DNA from 3 places in the Cerasibacillus sp. genome. Region 2 is predicted to be linked to each of the others. Evidence: riboswitches for the same ligand, from Rfam matches in the RefSeq annotation. Region 2 holds a riboswitch; each other region holds the start of a gene.
The links. Region 2 has a riboswitch for thiamine pyrophosphate ahead of VIG73_RS06515 (lipoate--protein ligase family protein). Riboswitches for the same ligand answer to the same signal wherever they lie in the genome.
Positions count from the first base shown of each region.

Region 1: it holds a riboswitch for thiamine pyrophosphate, as region 2 does, so the genes downstream of both, tenA (thiaminase II) here and VIG73_RS06515 (lipoate--protein ligase family protein) in region 2, are expected to answer to the same signal.
Region 3: it holds a riboswitch for thiamine pyrophosphate, as region 2 does, so the genes downstream of both, VIG73_RS01695 (ABC transporter substrate-binding protein) here and VIG73_RS06515 (lipoate--protein ligase family protein) in region 2, are expected to answer to the same signal.

Region 1 covers NZ_DATBTY010000052.1:1,230-7,770, reverse strand. Annotated here, with positions in the region: gene VIG73_RS09065 (TetR/AcrR family transcriptional regulator) at 215-877, opposite strand; gene VIG73_RS09060 (ABC transporter permease) at 890-2,002, opposite strand; gene VIG73_RS09055 (ABC transporter ATP-binding protein) at 1,999-2,721, opposite strand; gene tenA (thiaminase II) at 3,565-4,236, opposite strand; TPP riboswitch at 4,348-4,451, opposite strand; gene adh (aldehyde dehydrogenase) at 4,629-6,149, shown strand; gene VIG73_RS09040 (DUF779 domain-containing protein) at 6,529-6,541, shown strand, end outside.
Region 2 covers NZ_DATBTY010000036.1:83,512-90,052, forward strand. Annotated here, with positions in the region: gene VIG73_RS06495 (thioredoxin family protein) at 1-294, opposite strand, end outside; gene VIG73_RS06500 (CotY/CotZ family spore coat protein) at 556-1,179, opposite strand; gene VIG73_RS06505 (hypothetical protein) at 1,631-2,206, shown strand; gene lipA (lipoyl synthase) at 2,275-3,249, opposite strand; gene VIG73_RS06515 (lipoate--protein ligase family protein) at 3,257-4,066, opposite strand; TPP riboswitch at 4,150-4,252, opposite strand; gene VIG73_RS06520 (hypothetical protein) at 4,421-4,699, shown strand; gene VIG73_RS06525 (heavy metal translocating P-type ATPase) at 4,738-6,541, opposite strand, start outside.
Region 3 covers NZ_DATBTY010000006.1:96,128-102,668, reverse strand. Annotated here, with positions in the region: partial or broken gene VIG73_RS15775 (transposase) at 304-559, shown strand; gene VIG73_RS01710 (ABC transporter ATP-binding protein) at 568-1,299, opposite strand; gene VIG73_RS01705 (ABC transporter permease) at 1,280-2,065, opposite strand; gene VIG73_RS01700 (thiamine-binding protein) at 2,067-2,357, opposite strand; gene VIG73_RS01695 (ABC transporter substrate-binding protein) at 2,372-3,379, opposite strand; TPP riboswitch at 3,474-3,585, opposite strand; gene VIG73_RS01690 (ABC transporter ATP-binding protein) at 3,647-4,321, opposite strand; gene VIG73_RS01685 (hypothetical protein) at 4,296-6,541, opposite strand, start outside.

The sequences.
Region 1 (6,541 bases), on a different contig from region 2:
GCCCCGGGTACTTTCCGGGGCATTTATGCTCCAAAGTACTGGTGGTGGCAGCTCCGCGGGTACCATCTCAAGCTTTACGTCAAAACAGTACCCGCAGTGAGGCAACCGCGGGTACTTAATGTATCCCCGTGATGAATGCCTCTCGATTACTACAGACATAAAAATACTGTCCCGAGGATTTGAACCACGTTAAGGACAGTGTTTTTATTTTTTATCATGATTCGACTTTTGAATCACTGTTTCCTATTCCATTCATAATCAGCTGAATCAGTTGTTCTGTATCCCGCACATCATCCCATTCAAGATGAGGGAATAGAACATAACGAGTAAATAAGTGACCGAGAATATTTGTGATGGCAAACTTAGCAATCGCAGTGGGTGGCAACTTCTTTAACATGCCTTTTTGTTGATAATCATTAATAACCTCTACAACCCGATGGTACATGTTGTCAGAAATGAGTTGTAAAAAATGTTCACGTAACTCCGGATGAAACGGCAATTCTTGGAAAATAATTTTTAATAGTGGTAGAAATTGAACGATGATATCACGGCGATTTTCGATAATGGCAGACAACAAATCTTCAGGCCGTTGGTAATCTTTATTTAGTAAATCGGTTAAATCATTAACAATATATGAGTCAGCTATTTTTTCCATAAAAGGTCCGACAATAGCAAGCAATAATTCCTTCTTTGTACGATAATGTCGAAAAATCGTTCCTTCCGCCACTTGTGCCTGTTTAGCGATTTCACTTGTTGAAGTGGCAGCATATCCTTTTTCGGAAAATAATTGTACAGCTGCTTTTAAAATTTGCTCTTGTTTCTCAGTGAGATTATTCGATTCAAAAAGTGTTTGCACAATTAATTCAAAACGCTCCATTGTTACCTCCAACTAAATACGTCGATATTTTTTTAATGCTAGGATATTTAAGAGCATAAAGGAAAATCCAAACGCAAGTAAAATGAACAGTTCTATTATGATATATTCAAAGCCCAATCCTTTATACATCACGTCGACAATGGCATTTCCAGCATAGTACATCGGCATACATTTTGCAATGAACTGGAGCCAATTTTCCATTGTATCAACAGGTATGATTCCAGCAAAGAAAATTTGCGGGATAATGATGAGCGGAATAAATTGCATCATTTGAAATTCAGAATTAGCAAAAGCTGAAAGTAATGTACCAAGTGTTAATGCGACAAAAGCAATGACCAGGTTTATCAGTATCACATGCCAAATAGAACCTATTAAAATAATATCTAGCACACGAATAGCATAAAAAACGACGATTAAAGTTTGAATGACAGCAAATAAACCGTAACCGAGTATATAACCAAATACAATATCACGCCGCTTAATTGGTGTTGCAACTAATCGCTCTAATGTGCCAGATGTTCTTTCCCGCAAAATAGCGATACCAGAAATAATAAATACGAAGAAAAAGACGAAAAAGCTTACAAAAATAGGTGCCAATTGATCAAAAAAGGTTGTCTCTTCATCTCCATATACATAAACTTTTTCAACTTCCGGGATGTCTTCTGGAGCTAATGTTGGTAGTTGTGCAAGTTGTGGAGCCATTTGTTTGATCTCCTCTATAAAGGAAGAGAGCTCACTCGTTTGTTTTTCTTTTTGTATGCTGGCAATCGATTGCTTCACTTTCATTTCAATCGCTTTTGATGTTCCCGTTTGTTCATTTTTTAAAATGATAACATAATTATCATCTTCCATGGTGACCATCGCATCCAGTTCATCATCCTCAATCGTTGACTTTAGCTTCATATTTTCATCGTATTGAACGACATCGACATCCTGTTCTTTTAGGTATTCGATAAATGAATCATTCGTATGACTTACGCCAACGCGTGGTGTCACGTCTTCATTTGAAAATAAATAATGAAGAATCGTGATAATAAACAACGGTGCAATCATCATTAAAGCAAGTGCGCGTTTATCCCGAAGCATTTGGATTACAATTCTTTTTGCTAAAGCGAATACTCTCATTGACTTTCCCTCCCCGCAAATAAAAAGACATCCTCTAAATTCGTTGTGTCATATTGGGATTTTAATGATTTTGGTGACCCAGATGTGATGATTTTTCCATCACGTATCATCGAAAGACGATCGCATTTTTCTGCTTCATCCATGATATGTGTCGTTAGTAAGATGGTTTTGCCGCTATGTTTTAAGCGCATTAATTCTTTCCAAATCGTTTGCCTTAATTCTGGATCAATTCCAACTGTCGGTTCATCTAAAATTATAACCTGAGGATCTTGAATGAGTGCAATCGCAAGGGATAATCTGCGTTTCATCCCACCAGAGTAGGTGGATACCTTTTTCTGTAAGTCTGTCGTCAGGTTGACAAGGTCACTGACATATGTAATGCGTTCTTTCTGTTGTGCTTTGTTCAGTGAAAAAAGTGAAGAAAAAAATTGTAAGTTTTCCCTCCCAGTTAAATCTGTATAGAGGGCATCGGCCTGAGCCATATAGCCAATATTCTCCAATACAGTTAAGTCAGGTACTTTTTTATCAAGCAAACGAACACTTCCAGCAGAAGGCCGATCCATACCAACAATCATTTTCACTAAGGTTGTTTTTCCAGAACCCGAGGGACCAATCAACCCGTAAATTTCACCATCTGCAACTTCTAAATCGATATCCTGTAACACATCTTTTTTGCCAAAACGCTTACTAATATTCTTAACGTCTATTGAGATGCCCATTTCATGACCTCCTCACATATAATGAGTGATTACTCACTTCGATTATAAAAGATGTCCTGGAATTGTCAATGAATATTTTATTATTTTGGCTTCATGAAGCGGAGCACAGGTTACAAGTAGACTAGAAAGATGAATAAAATGCTGATTAGTGCGCTTCACTCGTTACAAACTCATAAGAAAATTGAAAACCGTGTGGGGTAGAGCTTTCCACTCCTTACAAACTCATAAGAAAACCGAAATCCGTGTGGAGTAGATCCTTTCACTCCTTACAGTTTCATAAGAAAACTAAAATCCGTGCGGAGTAGCCCCCACCACTCCTTACAAACTCATAAGAAAATTGAAAACCGTGTGGAGTAGCCCCCTCCACTCCTTACAATCTCAAAAGAAAACCGAAATCCGTGCTGATTAGAGCTCTCCACTCGTCACAATCTCATGAGGAAATTGAAAACCATGCGGATTAGAGCTCTCCACTCCTTACAGTTTCATAAGAAAACCGAAATCTGTGTGGAGTATCGCCTTCTACTCCTTACAGTTTCATAAGAAAACCGAAATCTGTGTGGAGTAGATCCTTTCACTCCTTACAGTTTCATAAGAAAATTAAAATTCGTGCGGAGTAGCTCCCTCCACTCCTTACAAACTCATAAGAAAACCGAAATCCGTGTGGAGTAGAGCTTTCCACCCGATACGAACTCTAGAAAAAAGTCTCACCCGCAACGAGTAGAGCGCTGCAACCAATGCGGACTCGCGAAAAAGATCTCACCCGCGATGAGTAGGGCACTCCACCTGATGCAAAACCAAAAAAATTCACCCTCACGATAGAGGGTGAATTTCATTGCGGAAATTCTAGTCTTTCTCAGACAACCATTTTTCAAACGTATATGACATTTCCCAAAAGGCGAGTTCATATTCTTTGGCGATAATGAATTGGTCTTTTATTTTTTCCTTTTCCTTTTCACTTGCTTCTAATGCTAATTCATCGAGTAGGTCAATCTGCTCTTGTGTGGACTCTTGGAACCAGTCACTGGCATATGTTGCCAACCAGTTTTGATAGATTTCTTCCTTTGGTTTGGCGTCTTTATTGATACGACCGATGTCAGCATAGAGCCAATAACAAGGTAACATGGCGGCGACAATTTCTGCTAAACTACCTGATAAGGCTGCCCGATACATATGAGATGTGTAGGCGTATGCCGTTGGAGCAGGCTTGAAGTTTTTCAAATCCTCTTCAGTAATATTTAATATTTGCGCATGTTGCTTATGAACCGTTAATTCTGCCTCAGCTGTTAATTTTGCCTTTTCTGCAAGCATCGCTGACACAGCGAAATCATCGGCATGAGCTGCGGCAAACGCATGAATTTTACCGTAATGCTTTAGATAATAGATGTCTTGTAAAATATAGTAACGAAATGTTTCTAGTGGTAAATCACCTTTTACAATCCCTTGAACAAATGGATGATTTAAACTTAATTCCCAACTGTGCTTTGTTGCTTCTTTTAATTGTTGTGAAAATGACATAAAAAATCCTCCTCTTGTTATCGTTTCCGATTCTGGAGGAGGAAAGTGATTTCGCAGTTAAATATTGACTCGAAAGACCCCCAAAAGAGTCTAACCTAGTCAACTAATTGCTTGGCGAATCGTCCACTTCCCTCCGCTGGTGTTAACCAGATCAGGTTCCAAGGGTCCTAAACCTAATTAGTCTCAGCCTTTTTCAGGCTCCCCTAGTAGAAACGAAATATCTTTCACTCTTAGACTATCATATTCATCAAAAGAGTCAAATCATGAATATTTTTCAAAAACTTAATATAAACATGTTATCAGGGGGTATCATGTTTTTTTAAATAGCAACCCGTGATTACATAAGAAAACGACATGATACACCTAATCGTTTATGTGAGGAGGCTTTATTTATGAGATATGTCAATCCAAATACGAAAGGTTCAGTTGTGCAGTTTAAGGAGCGGTATGACAATTTTATAGGGGGTGAATATGTCCCACCGGTAAAAGGGAACTATTTTGAAAACGTCAGTCCTGTGACAGGTGAGGTGTTTTGTGAGATTGCCAGGTCGACGAAAGAAGATGTGGAACGTGCGGTGGATGTGGCGTATAAGGCAAAGGATGCCTGGGGAAAAACATCACCAGCTGAAAGGGCAAATATATTAAACAAAATAGCAGATCGAATCGAAGAAAACATCGATATGTTAGCGGTGGCGGAAACTTGGGATAATGGTAAAGCGGTGCGGGAAACATTAGCTGCGGATATACCACTAGCTATTGATCATTTCCGTTATTTTGCTGGAGCGATTAGAGCCCAAGAAGGTTCAATTAGTCAAATTGATGATGATACGGTTGCCTATCATTTCCATGAACCACTCGGTGTTGTTGGGCAAATTATTCCATGGAACTTCCCGCTATTAATGGCTACATGGAAAATTGCACCAGCACTCGCAGCGGGGAATTGTGTTGTATTAAAACCAGCTGAACAAACGCCAGCATCGATTCATGTTTTTCTAGAGTTAATCGGTGATTTATTACCTCCAGGTGTACTGAATGTAGTGAACGGATTCGGATTAGAAGCTGGTAAACCTTTAGCTACAAATAGTCGTATTGCGAAAGTGGCGTTCACTGGTGAGACAACGACAGGTCGGTTAATTATGCAATATGCATCCGAAAATATTATTCCAGTTACACTTGAATTAGGTGGCAAATCACCAAATATTTTCTTCAATGATGTGATGGATCAAGATGACGGATTTTTAGATAAAGCAGTCGAAGGACTCGTTATGTTCGCGTTAAACCAAGGCGAAGTTTGTACGTGTCCATCACGTGCGCTCATTCAAGAATCAATTTATGATGATTTTATGGAAAAAGCCATTGCAAGAGTAAAAGAAATTAAAGTCGGTCATCCATTAGATACCGAAACAATGATGGGTGCACAAGCGTCGATGGAACAAATGGAAAAAATCATGTCCTATTTGGAAATTGGAAAAGAAGAAGGCGCAGAAGTATTAGTTGGTGGAAGTAGGAATGAATTAGCAGGTGAACTAAGTGGCGGCTATTATGTCAAACCGACCATCTTTAAAGGGCATAATAACATGCGGATTTTTCAAGAGGAGATTTTTGGCCCGGTTCTATCTGTCACAACGTTTAAAGATGAAAACTCAGCGATGGATATCGCGAACGACACATTATATGGCCTCGGTGCTGGTGTCTGGACGCGAAATATTAATAAAGCCTATCGTTTCGGGCGTGGGATTCAAGCAGGCCGTGTGTGGACGAATACGTATCATCAATATCCAGCTCATGCCGCATTCGGTGGCTATAAAAAATCAGGCATCGGACGCGAAAACCATTTAATTATGCTTAGCCACTATCAACAAACGAAAAACTTGCTTATCAGTTATAGTGAAGAACCGACGGGGTTATTTTAATTTGACTATTGGTCTTCATTTTGAGAACGATTGCATATCACCTGTGGATATCAATTCGTAAGGAATGTAGATTAAGTATGCTTAGATAAGTCTTTAAGCGGGTACAACAGTATTGAAAATGTTTCATGTATGTCATACGAGTCTGCCAGGAATACCAAACCGCATGAGAAGTATGCTTAAATACTCATGGCAGGCTCATCAGCGAGTACAGTACCGTTCAAACACGTTTCTCAAGTACCCGCAGTATATTATCTATCGCTTGCGGCTGAAGTATTTCTTGTTAATGTTCTAAATGCATATCATAAAAACAGATTAAGGAGTGTTACTTCACTGATGGCACAACAATTGTAAGCGACAAAAAGAAAAAGGATGATATAAAATGATAAAACGCG
Region 2 (6,541 bases):
AAACAAATCCATATGAACAATTCGTGCTTCACGTACATATTCTTTGCCCTCTACAAAGAGTAATAGAACAGGAGCGGTAAAGATAGAAAACTTACCTGCAACAGCTTCTACTTCCGATGCATCAACATGTGCAAGCTGAATCTGGGGATAATTCTCCATTAGATTTTGTACTTGTGGTAAAAGACCGTGGCACACACTGCAATTAGGCATGCTTATATAGAGAAACGCGAGTTGATGCTCATTTATGAAGGTGTCTATTTCTTCTATGGAATGTAAATCTTTAAATTCTCTCATCAGTTATCCTCCATTCTTTCTGTTATCATAGCACGGATTGATTGTCTAGGCATGTTTTTTGTTTATCAGTTAATTTGTGATTTAAAAAGAACAAAGATGATCATTATAGACGCTAACGCGACCTAATCGGTTAAACGAATGAGAGATTACATCGCATTTAATAAGAAATGCGATGTAATAAGATAAACAAACTTCATATTATATCGCCTTTAAAAACAAAATAAAGAAAAGAACCTTCGACAACGAAGGTTCTTTTTTCGCTTAGGATGGTTTATGTGAATGATGGCAATGGCAATGACATTTTTTTCTGCAGTGATCGTTGCAGTGGTGGCAATGATGTTTTTTTCCTTTGTACTTTGGTAACGGATTAATAGGGTCTAAACAAGCGATGGTTGAGAAATCATTTAAGTCTAAAGTTAAACATATTCCTGTTTCCCGAAATTGAATTGTTTTAAATGGACCCTTATGGCTGAAGAAGTCACACAGTTTCTCCCCGCTGTCTGCTACTGGAATCCCATTTGCGTTGACAGGTCTTAATAACTCAACGACGACACAACATTCCGATCCTTTGACAAATTTTTTAGCACGTAAAATCGGTGTTTCGATGCAATCATAAAATGTTTCATTTGGAAAGCCGTCAATTGGTTGCTTGAATACACCACTAGCAATAAATGGTTGACAACTTTGTTTACAGTAGAGAATAAATGGAATGGTTGTTTTTAGATTACTATCATTTCTCGTTGGTGAGGTCAGTTGTTTAATGGATTGCTCACAACTTGTTATACAACGATGGGATTGGCGCTCGGCGACTTCATTCTGTGCATCCACTATCTTTTTTACAGTCGTACAAACACAATCATCTTGTTGATGATAACTATAGCCCATGAATGTTCACTCCTTTTATATGTCATCAATTTAATATATGTTATCTATGCTGTTATGGAGTGTTTTAATGTCTAGTAAACAAAAGACTAGTTAAACAATCCATAAGAACCATTAAAATGTTTCTTTGTATTAGTGATAGTGACGCTTCATATCTTTGAGGTGAGCCATACAATATATTGAATCCTTACAAGACTTGTAGTGGATTTATCCACAGCCCATGAAATTCTTTAAAAGCCAGCTGATCACTGGCTTTTTATCTAGGTTTTTTAATAGAGATAATCGTATATTTTTCTATTATTAAACGATTAGCTATATCAAAAACTTACCCAACTGCATGTACTAAATAGTAGAGGAGGTGAAGTGGAAAATGAGAGATTATTATCGGTATAAAGATAAGGAAATAGAAGAAATGGCAAAGTTTTGTAGTTGCCATAAAAAGGAGGTTAAAAAGATGAAACGACATTGCTCATGTGATCGTTGTAAGAAACATCATCATAAATGGGATGATTGTTGTAAACATGATCATAAATGTTGCTGTAAGAAAGGTAAAAAACATGATGGGAAGGATAAGCATAAAAAACGAGACAAAGCAGATTTATTAGATTTTGAATTTTTTACACTTGATCCAAATGTTCGGATGGATAATAATATGAGATTACCTGAAGATATGCAAACACCTGTAGCCTCCGTCACTCTTGAGCAGGTTAGAAATGGAGACTTAGTTTGGCTAAATGGCGTATTTGGTTTAGATCAGGATGAGACCATCTTTATTGACAATCGAGTAGATATGAGAATATTTAAAGGAAACCCTCCAGTATTTACCCCTGGTTCAGAAATCTATCGAGCTAGATTTGAGGTAGAAGGTGAGGCTGGTGATGACCAAGTCATTGAACCATTAATGCATGTTGATAGAATAACGGAAAACGCTAACAATGTCACGTATACTGTAACTATCGAACCGCTAGATACGGATTTATTCCTAAATGGCCCTATAACATTTACTGCAGCATTAATTAACAAACGGTAATGGAAAAGTGAAAAACCCTCTATCAATTGATAGAGGGTTTTTTGAATAGTATGAAGTGAGATTTCTAGCTATTTGTTAAACGAAAAGTCTACTTCTTTTCCCTCTTGTTGTTCATAGCCTTTCATATACTTAATCCGACGTTGGGCGGCTGCTTGATTCACTTGTTCGTCAGCATGATATGATGAACGAACAAGTGGACCAGACTCACAATGTTGAAAACCTTTCTGTAATGCAATTTCTTTTAATTCCTCAAATTCATCTGGATGATAATAACGTTCCACATTTAAATGTTTTCGCGTCGGCTGTAAATATTGGCCGATTGTCATAATATCGACACCATGAGCTAATAAGTCATCCATTGCTTGAATAATTTCTTCTTTTGTCTCTCCTAAGCCAACCATAATACTCGATTTTGTCGGTGTCTGTGGAGCGATTAATTTTACGCGCTGTAATAGTTGTAAAGAACGGTCATATGTTGCTCGTGCCCGGACACGTTTTGTCAAGCGCCTCACTGTTTCAATATTATGGTTAAAAATATCAGGCTTACTATCCATCAATGTTTTTAAACTTTCATAGTCACCTTTCATATCAGAAGGAAGGACTTCAATTGTACAGCCTGGATTTTTTTTACGGATTGCTCGTACCGTTTCAGCAAAAACTTGAGCACCACCATCATTTAAATCATCACGAGCAACTGCTGTAACGACAACATGGCGTAGCCCCATTAACTGAACTGAATCGGCTACTCTTTCTGGTTCGTTCCAATCTAATTCATTCGGTAATCCTGTTTTAACCGCACAGAAACGACAGCCTCTTGTACATGTATCTCCTAAAATCATGAATGTAGCCGTTTTACGTTCACTCCAACATTCATAAATATTCGGACATTTTGCTTCTTCACAAACAGTATGGAGGTTTTTAGAACGCATTAACTTTTTTAATTGTGTGTATGATTTATTCGTGTTAATATTCGTTGTTAACCATTTCGGCTTTCTTAAAATCTCTGTTTTATTTTTCATTGCTGTGCCCCCTAAATGATTGATGAATTCATTAAACAAATGATGGGATGGTTTCTTTATAATGTTTTTCTGCTAATTGATACACTTCATCCCATTGACTTTCTGTTAACTCAAAAGGCTTAAATTGAACGTCTAGTGTCGATTGAAACCCATGATAAAAAGCTTGTTCAACCTCATCGTATGTAAATGTTTTCCCTGTTAATTGCTGAATGGTTGCTGCTTTTTGTCTGAAGGCACGCTTGTTAACGTCACGCATTCTTTCATTAGGAAATATAAATAAATCAAATAGCATGTCGATATCGATGCGAATAGGAATGGATCCGTGTTGTAATAGGACTCCTTTTTTCCTTGTTTGTGCGTTACCTGATATTTTTTTACCATCAACAACTAATTCATAAAAGGCAGGTCTTTCAAAGCAGACAGCAGTTCGTTTGCTTTTTTGTTTTGGGATAAAATATTCGGCTTGAATGCCGAGGTTTTTATATCCTTCTAGTATGCCTTGTGATAACACATAGTATGCTTCCCGAATAGAGTGTGGGATTTTCGGATGATTCTCAGAAACGACAATACTGTAAGTTAGTTCATCATCATGCAGGACAGCACTTCCCCCAGTTAATCTACGAACATATTGACAGCCATGTTTCTCTAAGCCTGGGAAATGTATCGATTTCTCAACCTTTTGGAAATGCCCAACAGATAATGATGGTTTCCTCCAGCCATAGAAACGTAATGTTGGTGGAATATGTCCTTCGCTATGCCAATTCAATAGAGCCTCATCAAGCGCCATATTGATATGGGCATCATGAGAACCTGTTCGTAAGATATTCCATGTTTCTCCCAAAATAACTCCCCCTTTAAACAGCTATTTTATTTACAAAAAAAAGCTGCATCCCATTAGGAATGCAGCACCATGTGTAATAATTCTCATGGTAAACTGCACTTTCCCACGCTAGTATTAACCAGATCGGGTGCAAAGGGTTAGAATATTTATTCCTCTCAGCCAAAAATGGCACCCCTAGTGCAAATAATAACTTAATTTCATCTTAACGATGATTACTTAGATTGTAAAGCGGATACAGAAAAATAGATGGTACTTTTTTAGTTAAGTATGTTTGTGTCTAAGTTGACTTTGTTTCAATTTTAAATCAATCATGATTAAATAAGTATGAATAGCAAATGTGATAGGAGGATATGAATGCAGGGTGGGGAATTGTTTGGACTACTTTGGATTGGTGTTATTATTATCACCATTCTCACGACTATCATTATTATTCGGAAAGATAAAAAGCGTGATCGAAAAGTCGTTAACATGTTAAATGAAAGTCTTGCTAAAGGTGAAATTTCAGACGAGGAATATAAAGAGTTGTATCTGCAATTTAAAGATGAGACATGTGACGCTTGTCCCAACATTAAGGCTTATTTAAGCGATAGCCGTCGAAAAGCCTATGAATCACAAGAAAATGTACCGAAATAAATGAGAGTCCGCTACTTTAACCAATAGCGGACTCTGTTTTATGCTGACTCGTATTTACTGCGGATTAATCTTAAAGAATTTAAAGTAACTATGAGCGTAGCCCCCATATCGGCAAAAATAGCAATCCAAAGTGTTAGCCAGCCTGGAATGACGAATAATAAAGCAAGTAATTTTAGACCGAGTGCAAAAGAGATGTTTTGTTTTATAATCGATAACGTTTTGCGGCTAAGTGCTACTGTATATGGTAATTTTGTTAGATCATCACCCATTAAGGCGATATCAGCTGTTTCAAGAGCTGCATCTGTTCCAGCGCCGCCCATAGCAATTCCGACTGAAGACCCAGCAAGTGCTGGTGCATCATTAATCCCGTCACCAACCATAGCGGTTTTCCCATATTGTTGTTTTAAATTCTTTATGACTTCTAGTTTTTCATCTGGTAATAATTCTGCTTTAACTTCTGATATACCAAGTTCACGCCCAATGGCATGTCCTGTGTTTTCATTATCGCCAGTTAACATGATTGTTTTTTCAATTCCGATTTGATGTAATGTATCAATGATATCGCGACTTTCTTTACGTAGCCGATCAGCTACAGCGATTAAACCGAGTGTTTTTGTTTTTGTGCCTAGAACCATCACTGTTTTCCCATCTCGTTGTAAGGCATTAATTGTCTCTTGAATAGTTTCTGGTATCGTTTGTTCTGTATTAAAGAAAGCGGGGCTTCCAATATAATACTCGGTATGTTCAATTGTCGCTTTAGCACCTTTCCCTGTTATAGATTGAAATGCTTCTGCTTTATATTTAGGTACTTGTGCTTCTTTTGCATAGTGAACGATGGCTGTTGCTAACGGGTGCTCTGAATAAGATTCAATTGTATGAGCAATGGATAAAACGTCTTGTTCATCTGTATCATTTAATGGTATGACATCTGTAACTCTAGGTGTACCTTCTGTCAATGTGCCTGTTTTGTCAAAGGCGACAGCGCGTAAATGTCCCGCTTCTTCAAGATGAACACCACCTTTAATTAATACACCATGTCGTGCTGCATTACCAATTGCTGTGACAATCGCAACAGGTGTTGAGATAACGAGCGCACAAGGACAACCGACGACAAGCACGGCTAATCCACTATACACCCATGTAGACCAGTCGGCACTAAACAATAATGGTGGGACGATTGCAACGAATAATGCTATTAACATGATAGCTGGTGTGTAATACTTGGCGAATCTGTCTACAAATTTTTGTGAAGGGGCTTTTTCAGCTTGTGCTTCTTCAACGAGATGAATAATTTTAGCAATGGTCGTATCTTCAACATGCTTCGTTACTTTAACTTCGAGAAATCCTTCCTCATTAATGGATCCAGCAAAGACATCCTGACCAATTGATTTAAAAATAGGAAGTGATTCACCTGTAATGGCTGCTTCACTAATATACGATTCTCCTTTAATCACTTCACCATCCATCGCGATACGTTGCCCAGGCTTTACGAGCATGATATCGCCAATCTGAATATCTTCTACTTTCATTTCAATTTCTTGGTCCGCTCGTTTAATAAGGGCCGTGTTTGGCGCAATGTCCATCAGTGAGCGAATGGATTCTCTTGCTTTATCAATCGAATAGTCTTCTAAAGCTTCACTAACAGCGAATAGAAAAACAACAACCGCACCTTCAGCCCATTCACCGATGATAGCAGCCCCGATAACCGCAATCGTCATTAGTGTTTTCATATTAAAATCTAATTTAAATAGATTTTTAAATCCTTCGATAAACATCTGATAACCACCAATGATGATGGCTGCCAAAAATAACCCAATCGTCACGACATGATTTTCGCCATAA
Region 3 (6,541 bases), on a different contig from region 2:
ATGAAAAAACTATTCTTGTTCACTTTTTCCTTATGTCCCAGTCTCCTTCTCCTAATCATAATGACAGTACGTGAATTATCAATAGAGCGAGCTGTTCTGCATGGATTCAAAGATTTATGCTTAACCATGCGGAGTGGAACTATCTACTCTGCATGGATTTGAAAATTTGTTCGTAACCATGCGGAGTGGAACTAACTACTCTGCATGGATTCAAAGATTTATGCTTAACCATGAGGAGTAGAGAACTTTACTCGTTTCCAATTTGGATTTTTTGTATTTTATCATCTAATAGATTTTAACAAATATAAAAAACGTAAAATAGATGTTGAACCAGCTTTTGGATTCCTGAAGGCTAATTTGTCATTCTCTCAATTTTCGGTCAGAGGAAAATCGAAAGTAGAAAATGAATGAGCATTTGCATTAATGGCGGTAGACTTAAGAAGTATACCGCCAAAATTCGAAACAAAAAAGAAATTGCGGAAACAACATTTCAATGTTGATTCCGCAATTTTTCTCATTTAAAACTGGTTTTGTCCCAGCCCCTTTCTCTTATGATTAATTGAGACCTTATTTCTGCATTTTCTCATACACTTTCTTTTTAAAGTGTAAAAATTCCTCTGTTAACAATAGTCCTTCATGGCGTGGACGTGGAAAAGGAATAACGAATTCATGTTTTACGGTCGCTGGACGTTCAGACAAGATGATGATCCGGTCAGAAAGAAAAATCGCTTCTTCAATATTATGCGTCACAAATAAAATTGAGCGGCGATATTCACTCCATACATCCATTAACCACTTCTGCATATCGAGGCGCGTAAATTCATCAAGAGCAGAAAACGGTTCATCAAGACACATGAATTTTTGCGGACTAAGCAATGCACGTATAAAAGAGACACGCTGTTGCATTCCACCTGATAGCTCATATGGATAATGATTTTCATAACCTTTTAGACCCGCACGTTCAATCATTTGCAGAGCTATTTTTTTATCATATGGACCATGAAGTTCAGCACCAAGGACGACATTTTTTAAAATACTTCGCCATGGGAGTAGTGCTGGTGATTGTGGCATATAACTTATCGAACCACGACGTCCATTTATTTTTACTTCATCTAAATAAATGTCTCCATTATCAGGAAGACTAATGCCACCAATTAAACGAAATAATGTGCTTTTACCACTACCAGACGGACCAAGTATTGATACGAATTCGCCATCATTTACTGTTAAGGATAGGTTCTTTAATACAGCATGATTTCCGAATGATTTATTGATTTGTTTAATGACTAAATGACTCATGGGCATTCCCTTCTTCTATTGGTTTCCAACGGACGAGCTTTTTTTCGATATAAACGATAAGACCAAAGAATAATAAACTTAAAATAATCACTAAGAAAATGGCGACAAATACCCGATCTGTCCGAAAAGAAGATGATGCTAGTGTCATATAAACACCAATCCCTTTATTTGCACCTAACCATTCAGAAATAACTGCTCCCATGACACTATAAGTAGCCGATATTTTCAAACCAGAAAAAACAGCTGGTAAAGCATGTGGCCATTCAAGCTTCCTAAAAATTTGTAACTTAGAAGCACCCGCCATTTGCATATAATGGAGCCAATCACGATTCGTCTGTCTAAATCCATCTAACGCAGCAATTGTAATTGGAAAAAAGCAGACAAGTGTAATAATAATTACTTTCGGTAACATCCCGAAACCAAACCAAATAATAAGTAAGGGAGCAGAAACAATGACAGGAATATTTTGCGATATAATGAGTACAGGATAAAAAGCCTCCCGCATAAACGGAATGAGATGCAATGATATAGCGACAACAATTCCGACACTTGAACCGACTAAAAATCCAATAATTGCTAATTGCACGGTTGATGAAATATGTTTAGAATACTGATTCCAACCAGTTAATGCTTCATCCACTATATCGCTCGGTGGTGGTAAGAGCCATGTTGGTATTTCGAATGTTTGACAAGCGACTTCCCAGCCGATGATGAAAAGGATGATGACCAATAATGGTCGCCATCCTTTATTTATTAATTGCTTCATATTATCGATACTTCTCCGTCAATTTATCCATTGAAGCACCACTTGGTTCATATAATATTTTCACTTGTGAAATCACATTCGAACTACCCAGTTCCACCATTTTTTCATTCATACGTTCGACAATCGCTAACAATTCGCTTAAATTACCTTCCATCGTTGTTTCAAGTGGATTCACTTGATATTTAACACCAGATTGTTCAATGACCTCAATAGCTGCATCAACATATGGAATGACATCTTCACCATTTTTCGTCTTTGGTATAATTTGTATACTTATAAGTGCGTTTGCCATGATGGACACCTCTTTTATTTTGGTAAAAATTCATTTGTAAATGCTTTATCACTATCTAATTCTTTATCAAGTAAATCATTTTCCAGCATCCACTCTGCATAGTTTTCCCATACTTCTAGTTTTTGTTCGCCCCAACGCTCAGCATCATCTTGATATTTATCTTTTAGCCACTCTTGGCTAGCTTTTACTAAATCTGCGTCAAGATCTGGTACCGCATCGATTAAAATATTTGCCGCTGCTTCAGGGTCTTCTATCGCAAATTCATATCCTTTAGATACGGCACTTAAAAACTTTTCTACTGTTTCTGGATTTTTTTCAATTTGTTCTTCACTTGTAGCGAGAACAGGTGTGTAATAATCGAGCTTATCCGAGAAATCAGTTAAATAGAGCATGTCTAATTCTTCCTCACGCAATTCAGCTTCAATTCCTGTCCATCCATAGAAGATCCAAGCAAAATCAATATCACGTGTAACAGCAGTGAAATAATCCGCTGTACCGATATTAACGATGTTTAACTTATCAATATTGCCACCGTCTTGTTTCATCAATGTTGATAAGACAGCTTCTTCTACAGGTGAGCCCCAGCCACCATATGTTTTACCTTCAAAATCTTTCGGTGATTTTATATTTTTATCAACCGGTGCGGCAAAACCTGATGTATTATGTTGAATGATTGCTGCAATCGAAACAAGTGGGATATCTTGAACTCTTGCTTCTGTAATACTCTCCTGGTTACTAATTCCAAAATCAGCTTGTCCCGATGCAATCAGTTGGTCAGCTCCAGCTTCACCTGGCAACATAATCTCTACTTCTAAGCCTTCTTCTTGAAAGTAACCTTTTTCCTGAGCGACATATAGACCTGTATGATTTGTATTCGGTGTCCAATCTAAAACAACTTTTACTGCTGTTAATTCATCTTTCTTCTTGTTTGATTCATCAGATGTTTTTTCTTTTGTATCATTATTACCACAAGCTGTCATAATAAGTAATACAGTGATGAGTATAGCTAGTAGTCTCTTCATGTTAATCTCCCTTTTTTCGATTCAGTCGTAGGGAATGATACGAATTCATAAAAAAAGCCCTAGAAAATCTAGGGGCATGAACACATATATAGACATAGTTGTGTCACATGTTCCCTTCGCTGGTATTAACCAGATCAGGTTCAAAGAGTTAGTATCTTACGGATACAATCTCAACCAGCAAAACACTGGTACCCCTACAATGAATCTTTTATTTGTCTTCATCATAACTATGCCATATCGACGATTAAATTTCAAGATGAAGCTTCTTCAATTCATTATACGATCCACGATTTCGCCATTTCTTAGTTCAAATTGGAAATTACCATGTTTTGTCAGTTCTAAATCATGTGTGACAAGGACAATCGTTGCGCCTTTTTTATGGATATCTTGTAAAATAGCCATAATCTGATCACGATTTTTAAGATCTAGGTTTCCTGTTGGTTCGTCACATAATATGAGCTGTGGGTCATTCATCAAGGCCCTAGCAATGGCTGTTCGTTGTTTTTCTCCACCAGATAATTGTGATGGCATATGATTTTTCCTATTCGTAAGGCCAACCATGTCAAGCAATTGTTCCGCCTTTTCTTTGACAACAGCTTTCGATTCGTATGGTAATAAAGGAATCATCACATTCGTAAGCACATCGAACTGATCAAACAGTTGAAAGTCCTGAAAAATATAGCCGATATATTTCCGACGAAAAGAGCGACGTTCTGCTTCAAGTGCTGTCATCGCATCAAGTTCGCCAATTATCACTTGTCCACGATCCGCTTGCTCAATAGCTGATAAAAGTCGCAGTAATGTTGTTTTACCAGAACCGGATGGACCAGTTATCGTAAGCCAACTCCCAGATGCAACGGTAAAATCAATTTCTTTTAAAACGTTAATTGTTTCGACACCTGTTTCATATGATTTATTAACATGATGAAGCTTGATGTCCAATTGTAGCACCTCCTTTTACTTGTGTTCGATGTAATGAATAAATCGAACCGCCAATAGTCACAGCCAAAATGAATAAAAATCCAATGATTCCTGATATAAATGCTATTAGCGTCGTCTCAATAAATATGAACATAATGATAGAGCTTACAATCCACCCGAAACCTATCGATAATCCAGCCCATATAAGCACTTCTTTTATAAAATAGTTTCGGATTGCTTTTTTCTCCCAACCGAGATATAGAAAAAGCTTAATTTCTGACTGACGTGTTTCCCACATACGGCTAAGTGATTGATAGACTGTTGTTAAACTTAACACGTACAATAGGACGATAACAAGGTAAAATAACCCCTCAACTTCGCCATGTACATAAGCACCAAGTCTTGTGAGTGTCGTATTTGCGACCGTTTGTATTAAGAAGAATGGTAGAAAACATGTCAAAAGCGTCATTAAAAACAACTGAATACATGCGGCAATAATGCTTGATTTATAAAAACGAATATTTTGCATAACGACCGTTTTACCTTGTTTCTTAGGATGTCGTATTTTCTTTTTCTGTACGAAGCTGGCTAATAAAAGTAAAAGTAGAAAGATAATACTAATCACAGCTGATAAAATAAGTGGTAACCAGTCATTGATATACATACCATAAACGGTAAAACCAATCATCACGAGAGTAATAGGAATGCCTAACATCGTTATCCATTCTTTATAGCGAACCCGGCGGATAAGTTTTTCTGACCAACCGAGTTGTGCTAGCAATTGTTCATCTCTTTGACGGTCTACAAGTAAATTAGAAAATGAATAACCGACAAATGTAAGTGCTACCAAACCATATAATAAAGTTAAAAGCACTTGAAGCGCATTCCAACTCGATATGACCGTATCTGCTGCTCCTAACGTCGTAAACATTTGAACAACTTTACCAATTCCTTCAACATCAACGGTGAGGTCTTGAAGTGATGCCCCTGCTACAATATCAACCGTAAAACCAGCTTCTTCCCATTCATCTGCTAACTCACGAATAAGTGTTGCCGCTCGTTTATCATAGCCAGTAATTCCGGCAACTTTAACTCGAATCGCGTCAATCGGAGCCTCACCTTTTATTTTCTCCGCCCAATCAATCGAAATCAGTCCGTGTGCAGGTGTCGTTATAAAACTTCCCGGCACAGCTGATGGATGAAGTTTCACTGATGAATCTGTTGCCAAATATGGCATATCACGCCCATAAATACCTAAAGGGGAAGACGCTAACATATCTTGGTTTTCTTCAATTGAAAAGAATCCTACATGAGAAAATTCAAATGCATCATCTTCATTTAGTGGAATATTTGCATCATCAACTTCAAAAAATTCCACTTCTGTCATCTTTCTATAAATCGGCGCGCCATAATTCTCATCGATTCCCATCTGATTAATGCTCAGATTCTTGTTATCTACCATGTTATAAACGACTGGGTCAAGCTGATAGCCAATGCGTTGTCCAAATTTCCTATAAAATCCACTTAAATACCCTTCGCCCTTTCCCGTACCATCATCTGCGACAAGTTTCTTTTCCTTATTAACAAAAAAAGGGTAATCTTCAAAAGGAGAAGGACCATCATGGGCATGAAATACATAGACTTCATTGTTGTGCATACGTTTTTTACGAATATACTCATCCAAAAATTGCTCATAATCGGCAGGCATTTCGACTAATGTACGAATGGCAAGCCCATCCTTATGTTTACTTTTCCACTCTCTTAACTCTTCTTCTGTCGGTTTAAGTAAGTCATCGATTGTCAGTTTAATCGTATTGGGTACCGAGACATCTTTCAAGCTCAGCACTGGGATAGCCAGCTTTCCACTTTTATAAGCCCGATGATTACGAGCCATTCCTTCAAGTAAGCTTAAATCATCATTCACTAATCTCCCTTCCTCTTCTGAATCAATCGCTACTACTTGATGATAAGAAGGTGGAAAAGCAAAAAGTGCCGCAACATGATCGAGATAGTTGTTTCCTACTTCAAAAGATGAAGGATACCAAAGTAAATCTAAATCTTCATCATCGAAGTCATCGATAAAATCATAAACAAAGGTATCTTCGTTATATGTATAAGTATTTAATCCATCACTCGTCTCGTAGTTGACTTCATAGTATTTCAATGTTTCCGTTTTTTCAAGCATCCAGGAACGTAATCTTGCGGTAAACAAGCCAATTGAAGCAACAGGAGCCGCAATAT